4 regions of the Clostridium omnivorum genome follow, and region 2 is predicted to be linked to each of the others. Evidence: predicted binding sites of a transcription regulator. Region 2 holds the regulator's gene; each other region holds the start of a gene.
The links. The regulator Rex, encoded in region 2, represses fermentation and respiration genes when NADH is low (regulators of the CRP and FNR family bind a similar motif). The targets are predictions, from matches to a motif close to ATTGTTAANNNNTTAACAAT.

Region 1: a site for Rex is predicted at 947-966, ahead of bsdE14_RS04945 (DUF5692 family protein). Genes of this name have one in related genera too.
Region 3: a site for Rex is predicted at 1,217-1,236, ahead of bsdE14_RS12860 ((2Fe-2S) ferredoxin domain-containing protein). Genes of this name have one in related genera too.
Region 4: a site for Rex is predicted at 1,469-1,488, ahead of adhE (bifunctional acetaldehyde-CoA/alcohol dehydrogenase). Genes of this name have one in related genera too.

What each region holds. Positions count from the first base shown of each region.
Region 1 is NZ_BRXR01000001.1:1,078,749-1,080,956, reverse strand. It holds gene bsdE14_RS04955 (acyl-CoA thioesterase) at 1-174, shown strand, start outside; gene bsdE14_RS04950 (TetR/AcrR family transcriptional regulator) at 199-816, opposite strand; gene bsdE14_RS04945 (DUF5692 family protein) at 1,062-1,985, shown strand; gene bsdE14_RS04940 (phytoene desaturase family protein) at 2,028-2,208, shown strand, end outside.
Region 2 is NZ_BRXR01000001.1:3,068,435-3,070,642, forward strand. It holds gene abc-f (ribosomal protection-like ABC-F family protein) at 1-247, opposite strand, end outside; gene bsdE14_RS14400 (redox-sensing transcriptional repressor Rex) at 516-1,166, shown strand; gene bsdE14_RS14405 (short-chain-enoyl-CoA hydratase) at 1,453-2,208, shown strand, end outside.
Region 3 is NZ_BRXR01000001.1:2,716,637-2,718,844, reverse strand. It holds gene bsdE14_RS12870 (GNAT family N-acetyltransferase) at 1-471, opposite strand, end outside; gene bsdE14_RS12865 (TetR/AcrR family transcriptional regulator) at 497-1,111, opposite strand; gene bsdE14_RS12860 ((2Fe-2S) ferredoxin domain-containing protein) at 1,343-1,588, shown strand; gene bsdE14_RS12855 (4Fe-4S dicluster domain-containing protein) at 1,774-2,208, shown strand, end outside.
Region 4 is NZ_BRXR01000001.1:3,754,820-3,757,027, reverse strand. It holds gene adhE (bifunctional acetaldehyde-CoA/alcohol dehydrogenase) at 1-1,370, opposite strand, end outside; gene bsdE14_RS17775 (pseudouridine-5'-phosphate glycosidase) at 1,770-2,208, opposite strand, start outside.

The sequences.
Region 1 (2,208 bases), 2.0 Mb from region 2:
GATAATTATTCGGAACCTGATACGGCGTTAACAGCTTTTTTTACTATGGTGCATATGGTGGATAATAAGCCTGCAAAAGTACCTGAATTAGTGGTTTCCACTAAAGAGGAAGAGGAACTTTATAAACTTGGCGAGAAAAAGCACTTAGAGATAAAATCAAAATATAAAAAATAAGAACTGCATCAGCTGATGCAGTTCTTATTCCTTTTCTAAGTCCATGCCTTTTTCCAAAAACATTGGAACACTCTGGGAAAAGAAATTGTTAAATATTTCAGTAAATTTATCTTGAGTTTCAGGTAAAACACCTAAAGCTGTTTGAATTGCAATTCCATCTAATGCTGCTATAAATATTGCAGATAAACTTTTTTTAAGTTCTGTATTTTCTATACCAAAGGCATAAAAAAACATATCTGCAACTTTATTTATTATGCTTTCATAATTTTGTTTGTACTTCTCATTCATTTCATCATTTCTTGAAATTACATCACTTAGTAATAAGATATGAAGCTTTTGCTCATCAGTTTTTGACAGACGAAGTGCTACCTCACTTTTTACTTCAGATAAAACCTGATTCTTATCCTTTATTTTTGACTCACTCATTACTGAAAGTTTATGAACAAAATGAATAGATTGATTTATTACATCGTAAAGCAATTCATCCTTATTTTTATAATGATGGTATATAGAACCTGTAGTTAATCCAGCCTTTTCTGCAATTTCTCGCACAGTAGCTTCTTCTACGTTCTTCTCTTGAATTACCTCAATTGCAGCATTTATTATCTTTTGTTTTCTCTTATTTTTACCATTTTCTCTCATATTAACCTCGAATGTGTTTAAAGCATTTGTATTACATAACATTTTACCACAATTCTTATACAGAAAAAAGTAAGTAAAAGAAACCATATAAGAAATCACTTTTATTTTTGGAAAAATTATATAAAATTCTATTGACAATATTATAACAAGCAATTATTATAAAATTAAGAAAACGTAACAAATGTTATGTTTTCAGAAAATATAACATTTGTTACGTTTTTAAAATTATTTAAGGAGGAATATTTATGTTTCTATTTCAACCAATTCCATGGTACTCTTGGTTAATGTTTTTTGCAGTGTTAGGGGGGTTAATGCTTTTTAACGAGATTGGACGTTATAACAAGAAAACTGGTATCGTAATGTTTGTAGTATTACCAATCATTTTGACTATCTTTGTTTGGCCGAAAACTTCTGGACCAAATTCAGGTCAATCTACAGCTAACTGGTTTCAATGGGCAAAGACTTATTCAGCACTTGCTGGCTGTCTAATTTTTATGGGCTTACGTTTTTCAAAGAAAATACAAGGAAAGAAGTGGTATTACATATTACCTACAGCTATTTTAAGTATTAATATTCTTGAAGCTGTTGTTCGTGAATTTGAAGTTCGCGGAATGAATGAAGTAATTAACGGTATGACCTATATGGGTGGTACTTGGAATATTTTAAATGGTATTGCAGGTATTCTAAATATATTAACTATTTGCGGATGGTTTGGAATCTTTGTAAGTACTGATAAACAAAAGGATATGATCTGGCCAGATATGATGTGGTTTTGGATTATAGCTTATGACTTATGGAACTTTGCATACCTATATAATTGTGTTACAGATCGTGCTTTATATGGCGGATTAGCACTACTTCTATCTTGCACAATACCTGCATTCTTCATAAAGAAAGGTGCTTGGCTGCAGCATCGTGCACAGACACTGGCTATTTGGATGATGGTTGTTATGTCTGTCCCACAAGTCTTTACAGAAGGTAAATTTGCGGTTGCATCTACACATAATCCAAAAGCATATATGTTCGTAAGTGTTATTGCACTTGCTTCTAATATTGCAGTAGCAGTTTTTGAAGTTTATACAATTATTAAAACTAAGAGAAATCCATTTAAAGAAGATCTTTATAAAGACCTTAAATCCTATCAAGATATTAAAAAAGAAAATATTTAATGGATATTTATAAAAGTATCGTAATTTGAGGAGGAATAAAATATGCATTATGACGTAATCGTTATAGGTGGCGGAAATGGTGGGTTATCTACCGGGGCAACACTTGCTAAAAAGGGCAAGAAGGTATGCTTACTTGAAAGACACAATATTCCTGGTGGTTGTGGTACAAGCTTTAGACGCGGAAGATTTGAGTTTGAAGTTGCACTGCACCAATTGAGCTCAG
Region 2 (2,208 bases):
TCACATTGCTGCTCTCTAATGATAAGTGTTGAGCTAGATAACCCACTTTTTTATTCTTATCAATAAATAAATCTCCGCTATCTTGTGAAAGTTCTCCAGTTAAAATTTTAAAAAGAGTACTTTTACCAGCACCATTGGCACCTACTAGACCAACTTTGTCGCATTCATTAACATTAAAGGTTACTTTATCTAAAACTATATCTATACCATAGCTCTTATGCAAATCTTTACAACTTAAAACTATCATTCTGTTCACTCTCCCACAAAATATTTTACTATGTAATGGGTGATTTTTGTAGCAAAAATAAAAAAAATCTTTAAATTGTTTTATTATACTTTACATTTTAAGCTAAAGGAGTTAATTTAGAATATGAAATAATGGCATTTATATTATGTCAAAATATTGACAGTGAAAAAAATTTAAGTAATACTATTAAATAGAATATACTATTAGGTAGAATGTGATAATAAATCGATTAATATATGCATACAAGTTAATTTGAAAGAGGTGCGCTATGGAAGGTAAAAAGAAGAATATCTCAATGGCAGTTATTAAAAGATTACCAAAATATCAGAGGTATTTAGGAGAGCTATTAAAAAATGATGTAGATAGAATCTCATCTAAAGAATTAAGTGAAAGAATCGGTTTTACAGCTTCACAAATAAGGCAGGATTTGAACTGCTTTGGTGATTTTGGCCAACAGGGCTATGGCTACAATGTAAAAGATTTATACAATGAAATCAACGGGATTTTAGGACTTACAGGAGAATATAAAACTATAATTATAGGTGCAGGAAATATAGGGCAGGCAATTGCAAACTATACTAGATTTGAAAGATTGGGTTTTTCTCTTAATGGCATTTTTGATACAAATCCTAAGCTTGTAGGTATGAAGATTAGGGATGTAGAAATCGATGACATAGATAATTTAGGCGATTATTTAGCACATAATGAAATAGATATAGCTATAATCTGCGTACCTCGGAACAGTGCACAAAGGGTATCCAATATTTTGGTGGAAGGCGGGGTTAAAGGAATATGGAACTTTGCACCAGTAGATTTGATTGTACCTAAAGATGTAACTGTAGAAAATGTGCATTTGAGTGAAAGTCTTATGACTTTATCCTATCTTTTAAAGAATAAAGACTTAGAAGACCAAGAATAAAAATAAATAATTTAAGTTAAAGGACTAAATGTAAAATTCATGCATTTAGTCCTTTAACTTTGTTAGATTATAAACAATCCCTTGTTTTTAGTGAAAATATTAAAATTTTAAGCAAAAAAACCTTGAAAAATAGAATTATAAAAATATTATAAATAATTACTCTTTTTGTTGAATTCCTATAGTGCAAGAGCTATAATAGGATTTGAGGTATAAATTAACAACTATTTTTTTCAAGCTTGTTAATAATATAACAAACTTGGGCTGAAAAAGTGATGGGAGGATTATCATGGAAGAAAAAAACGTGGTTCTTTCGAAAGAGGGCAATATTGCTGTAATTACTATCAATAGGCCTAAGGCTCTCAATGCTCTTAATACGGAAACTCTATTGGAACTCAATAACGTAATTGAAGCAGTAGAATTAGACGATGAGGTATATGCAGTTATACTCACAGGAGCAGGTGAAAAAGCATTTGTTGCTGGAGCAGACATTTCAGAAATGAAGAATATGACTGTTGTTGAAGGAAGAAAGTTTGGTAAACTTGGAAACAAAGTATTTAGGAGAATAGAAAATTTAGAAAAGCCTGTTATAGCTGCACTTAATGGTTTTACACTAGGTGGAGGCTGTGAGCTGGCTATGTCATGTGATATTAGAATAGCATCAACAAAAGCTAAGTTTGGACAACCAGAAGCTGGACTTGGAATAACTCCAGGTTTTGGCGGCACTCAGAGAATGGCAAGACTGGTAGGAATGGGAATGGCTAAAGAATTAATATTCACTGGGAAAATGATAGATGCCAATGAAGCTTTGAGAATTGGTTTAGTTAATAGTGTTTTTGAACCAGAAAAGCTTATGGAAGAGGCAAGAGCATTGGCAAACAGCATAGCTTTGAATGCCCCAATAGCAGTAAGACTTTGTAAGAGCGCTATAAATAGAGGTATACAATGTGATATTGATACAGCTCTTATGTATGAAACTGAAGTATTTGGAGAGTGCTTTGCCACAGAAGATCAAAAGGAAGGCATGACTGCCTTTGTGGAAAGA
Region 3 (2,208 bases), 350 kb from region 2:
CTGAAGCATGCACTTTTCACTTAAACTAGTTACATCCTTATGAGAAAAGTAGCTAAGGTCATATATTTTTTCATAGCCAAGCTTTTTATAAAAATTAATAGCTCTATCATTTCCTACAATAACTTCTAAAAATAGCTGCTTGCACTGCTGCTTTATTGCTTCTTCTCTATGAAGCTCCATAAGCTTATGACTTATACCCTTGCCCCTATATTCTGGAGCAACAGCCAAAGTTCCGCACCTTAGAGTCTTTACTCCATCATAATGCTTGATTCCTCCTAATATAATTCCAACAGGCTTTTCTTCATCTATTGCTATAAAGGAATACTCCAAGCTATTACCCTCAGGACCGAAAAACCGCATTTCAAAAATGCTCTGAGGCATTTCAAGTTTAATTATATAATCCGAAAAACCTAAGCTAAAAGCACTATACATGGAATTCATGTCTACTTCTGTACATCTTTTAAACTCCATTATTTTTACCCTCCACCTTAACTTATTAATTTTTAATTATCTTTTTTAAAATCATATCTATATAATTTTCTACTACAGCTTTTGTTATTGGTAATCCCATAACACTATTGCTATATCCTATACCGTCTGTAGTTGATAGAATTATATACACCATGGCATCTATATCAATATCTGATTGAAATTCGCCTTCACTTAAACCTTCTTTTAAAATATCTGCTAGATCATTATAAAATAGCTTATACCTTCTGCTTACTATTTCCGGAATTGCATTATTCCTTGACATAACAGACCAAAATTCAAATGTAAATCTAGCATTCATAGAAGTCTCTTCATGAAAAAGTCCTTCCAATATCCATCTTAAATATCGAATTAATTTTTCCGTGCAAGTTATATCATTAGGAAATGTAGTTATTAGTTCATGCCTTTTATTAAATCTTTCTTCAGCTATTGCTAAAAAAATTTCTTCTTTACTCTTAAAGTAATTATATATGCCTCCTTTACTCATTTTACAAGCTGAAACAATATCATCCATTGTAGTCAGAGAAAAGCCCTTTTTAGAAAATAGCTTTAAAGCCGTATTAGTTATAAACTCTATTTTAGATTGCCTATTTTCTTCACTTATCTTTGGTATAATAATCACCTCTCTATAAAAAAACGACCAGTCGGTCTTTTATTTGATAATAACATAAAGCTGTTTAAACAGCAATATGTTTTTTTGCAATTTCTAAACAGCTTTATAAAAGCACTTGATAAAATTTTAACAAAGTATTATACTTATATTATATATATAAGTATTACATAATTCATAAAAGATTACAATATAGTTTTAAATTTGAATACTAAATTTATATAAAAAATAGGAGGCAAACTTATGGTAAATATTAATGTTTGTATTGGAAGCGCATGTCATCTTAAGGGTTCCTATAACGTAATAAAGGGACTACAAAAATGTATTGATGAAAGAGATTTGTCAGATAAGGTTAGAATAAATGGCTCTTTTTGTCTTGGTCATTGTACAAATGCTGTTTCTGTACAAGTTAATGGTGGACAGGTTGTTTCAGTAAGTGAGCAAACTGTGGAAGAATTTTTAAACGAATATGTAATTCCAATATTATAGTATAGAATTGCAGCTAAGGAGTTAAAAAGTCCTAAATGGACTTTTAACGGGGTTAAAGGTCTAAATGACCTTTAACGGGTAATTTAGCTAATGATAATTAGCGTTAAGAATTACCCCGGACACTTGCCGATGGAAATCGGCATGGTTAAGTTACCCTGTGCTCCGACTTATAAGGAGGATTAGGAATGAGGAAGTTTGAAAATAATGTTCAACTATTAAGATATGAAGTATTAAGAGAAGTAGCAAAAATGACACTTGATGGGACCCTAGAGCAGGATTATGATAAAATACCGCTAATTATTATTCCTGGTTCCAAGCCAAGAACTCGCTGCTGTGTGCATAAAGAAAGAGCTATCATTAGTGATAGAGTAAAACTTGCAATGGGCGGCGACAAAGAAAATCCAAATATAATAGAAACTATTAGAGAAGCTTGTGACGAATGTCCAGTGCAGCGTTTTAATGTTACTGACAGCTGCAGAGGATGTATAGCACATAAATGCTCAGAGGTATGTCCAAAGGGAGCTATAGTACATGTTCACGGAAAAGCATATATAGATTCTGAAAAATGTATAGAGTGCGGACGCTGTGCACAAAGCTGTCCTTACAACGCTATTTCTGAT
Region 4 (2,208 bases), 690 kb from region 2:
TTTTCTGGCACTCTGAACCAAAGCATATTCTCTCTCCTCTCAGCTACACTCTTAACGTTTAATAAATGCTTTACTCCTACGTTCTCAGATACTGAGTTTCCTCCCCAAGAACCGCAGCCAAGTGTTAGAGATGGAGCTAGTCTGAAGTTATATATATCGCCTATAGCACCTTGTGATGATGGCATATTGATTATAGTTCTTCCAGTTTTCATTGTAGCTCCGAATTTAGCTATTCTTTCTTTTGATTTAACTTGATCTGTATAAAGAACTGATGTATGTCCAAATCCACCTAATTCAATAAGTCTAACAGCTTTTTGTAATGCTTCATCAAAACTTTTAACTCTGTACATTCCAAGTACTGGTGATAACTTTTCATGTGAAAATTCTTCTTCAAGTTCAACTGATTCAACTTCTCCAATTAGAACTTTTGAATCCTCAGGTACAGTTACCCCTGCCATTTCAGCAATTTTAGCTGCCTTTTGACCAACTATATTAGCATTTAAAGAACCATTCACTAATATTACTTTTCTTACCTTATCTATTTCGTCACCCTTTAAGAAGTAAGCTCCTCTTTCCTCAAATTCCTTTCTTACTTCGCTATATACTTCGTCCATAACTATTACAGTTTGCTCTGAAGCACATATAACTCCGTTATCAAAAGTTTTAGATAATAATATAGAACTTACAGCCATCTTTATATGTGCTGTTTCATCGATTATAGCTGGTGTATTTCCTGCTCCAACTCCTATAGCTGGCTTACCAGATGAATAAGCTGCTTTTACCATTCCTGGTCCACCAGTAGCTAGTGTAATGTCAGCTTCTCTCATTACTACTTGAGATAGTTCTACAGATGGCTCATCAATCCATCCTATAATATTTTTTGGTGCTCCTGCCTTTACTGCAGCATCAAGTACTATTTTAGCAGCAGCTATTGTAGAATTCTTAGCTCTTGGATGTGGAGAGAAAATAATACCATTTCTTGTTTTTAAAGCTATTAATGCTTTGAATATTGCTGTTGAAGTAGGATTTGTTGTTGGAACTACTGCTGCAACAACTCCAATAGGTTCTGCAACTTTAGTTATACCAAAAGCTTCATCCTTATCTATTACTCCACAAGTTTTTTCGTCTTTGTATTGATTATATATATATTCTGAAGCAAAGTGATTTTTGATAACTTTGTCTTCTACTATTCCCATTCCAGTTTCTTCAACTGCCATTTTAGCAAGTTTTATTCTAGAGTTATTTGCAGCCATAGCAGCTTGTCTAAAAATTTCATCTACTTGTTCTTGTGTATATGTAGCGAATATCTTTTGCGCTTGTTTTACTTCTTCAAGCTTCATCATTAGTTCTTCTAAATTTGTTACTTTCATATTTATACACCTCTTTACTAAATTTTAGTGCAAATGATAGTTAAAACTTTAACAACCAACTTTATTGTATATTATATTTTATAAGAATGCAATAGTTTTTTGATATTTTTTTAACAAATTATTTTTCTAATCACTTTTCTGTGCAAAGCCTTGTTATGTAATTGTTTTCAGAGATAAGTTGGAGATATACGTTAAAATCATCAAATACCAATAAAATTCTTTTCCACTTTTATCAAATTAGACATTGCTTATTAAACTATTTTTCAACATTTTTCCCCTTATATCTCCTCGCGACTTTGTTATTTTATTAACACTTATGATTTAAAAATAGTCCATGTCTCATAAACAGAGCCACGGACTATATATGTGAGTATAAAACTATGGAATCATTAATAATTTCTATTTTTCAAGCTTAGCAAGTTCAACAGCTATCTTAGAACCAACTCTTGCATTATTATAAACAAGTTGTATATTTGATTCTAAGCTAGCTCCACCAGTAATTTCCTTGACTTTAGCAAGTAAGAAAGGAGTAGTTTCTTTTCCCTTAACACCTTTTTCTTCAGCTTCTTTTAAAGCACTCTCTATAGCATTAGTAATAGTATCGTAATCCATTTGATATTGTTCTGGTATTGGATTTGCTATTACCATTCCACCATTTAAGCCTAAATCCCATTTTGCTTTAGCTGCACTAGCAACTTCTGCTGGTGAATCTATTCTGTAATCTACACCAAAACCACTCTTTCTAGTATAGAAGGCTGGCATTTCATCTGTACCAAATCCTAAAACAGGCACACCATTTGTTTCAAGGTATTCTAAAGTTAGTCCTATATCTAAAATG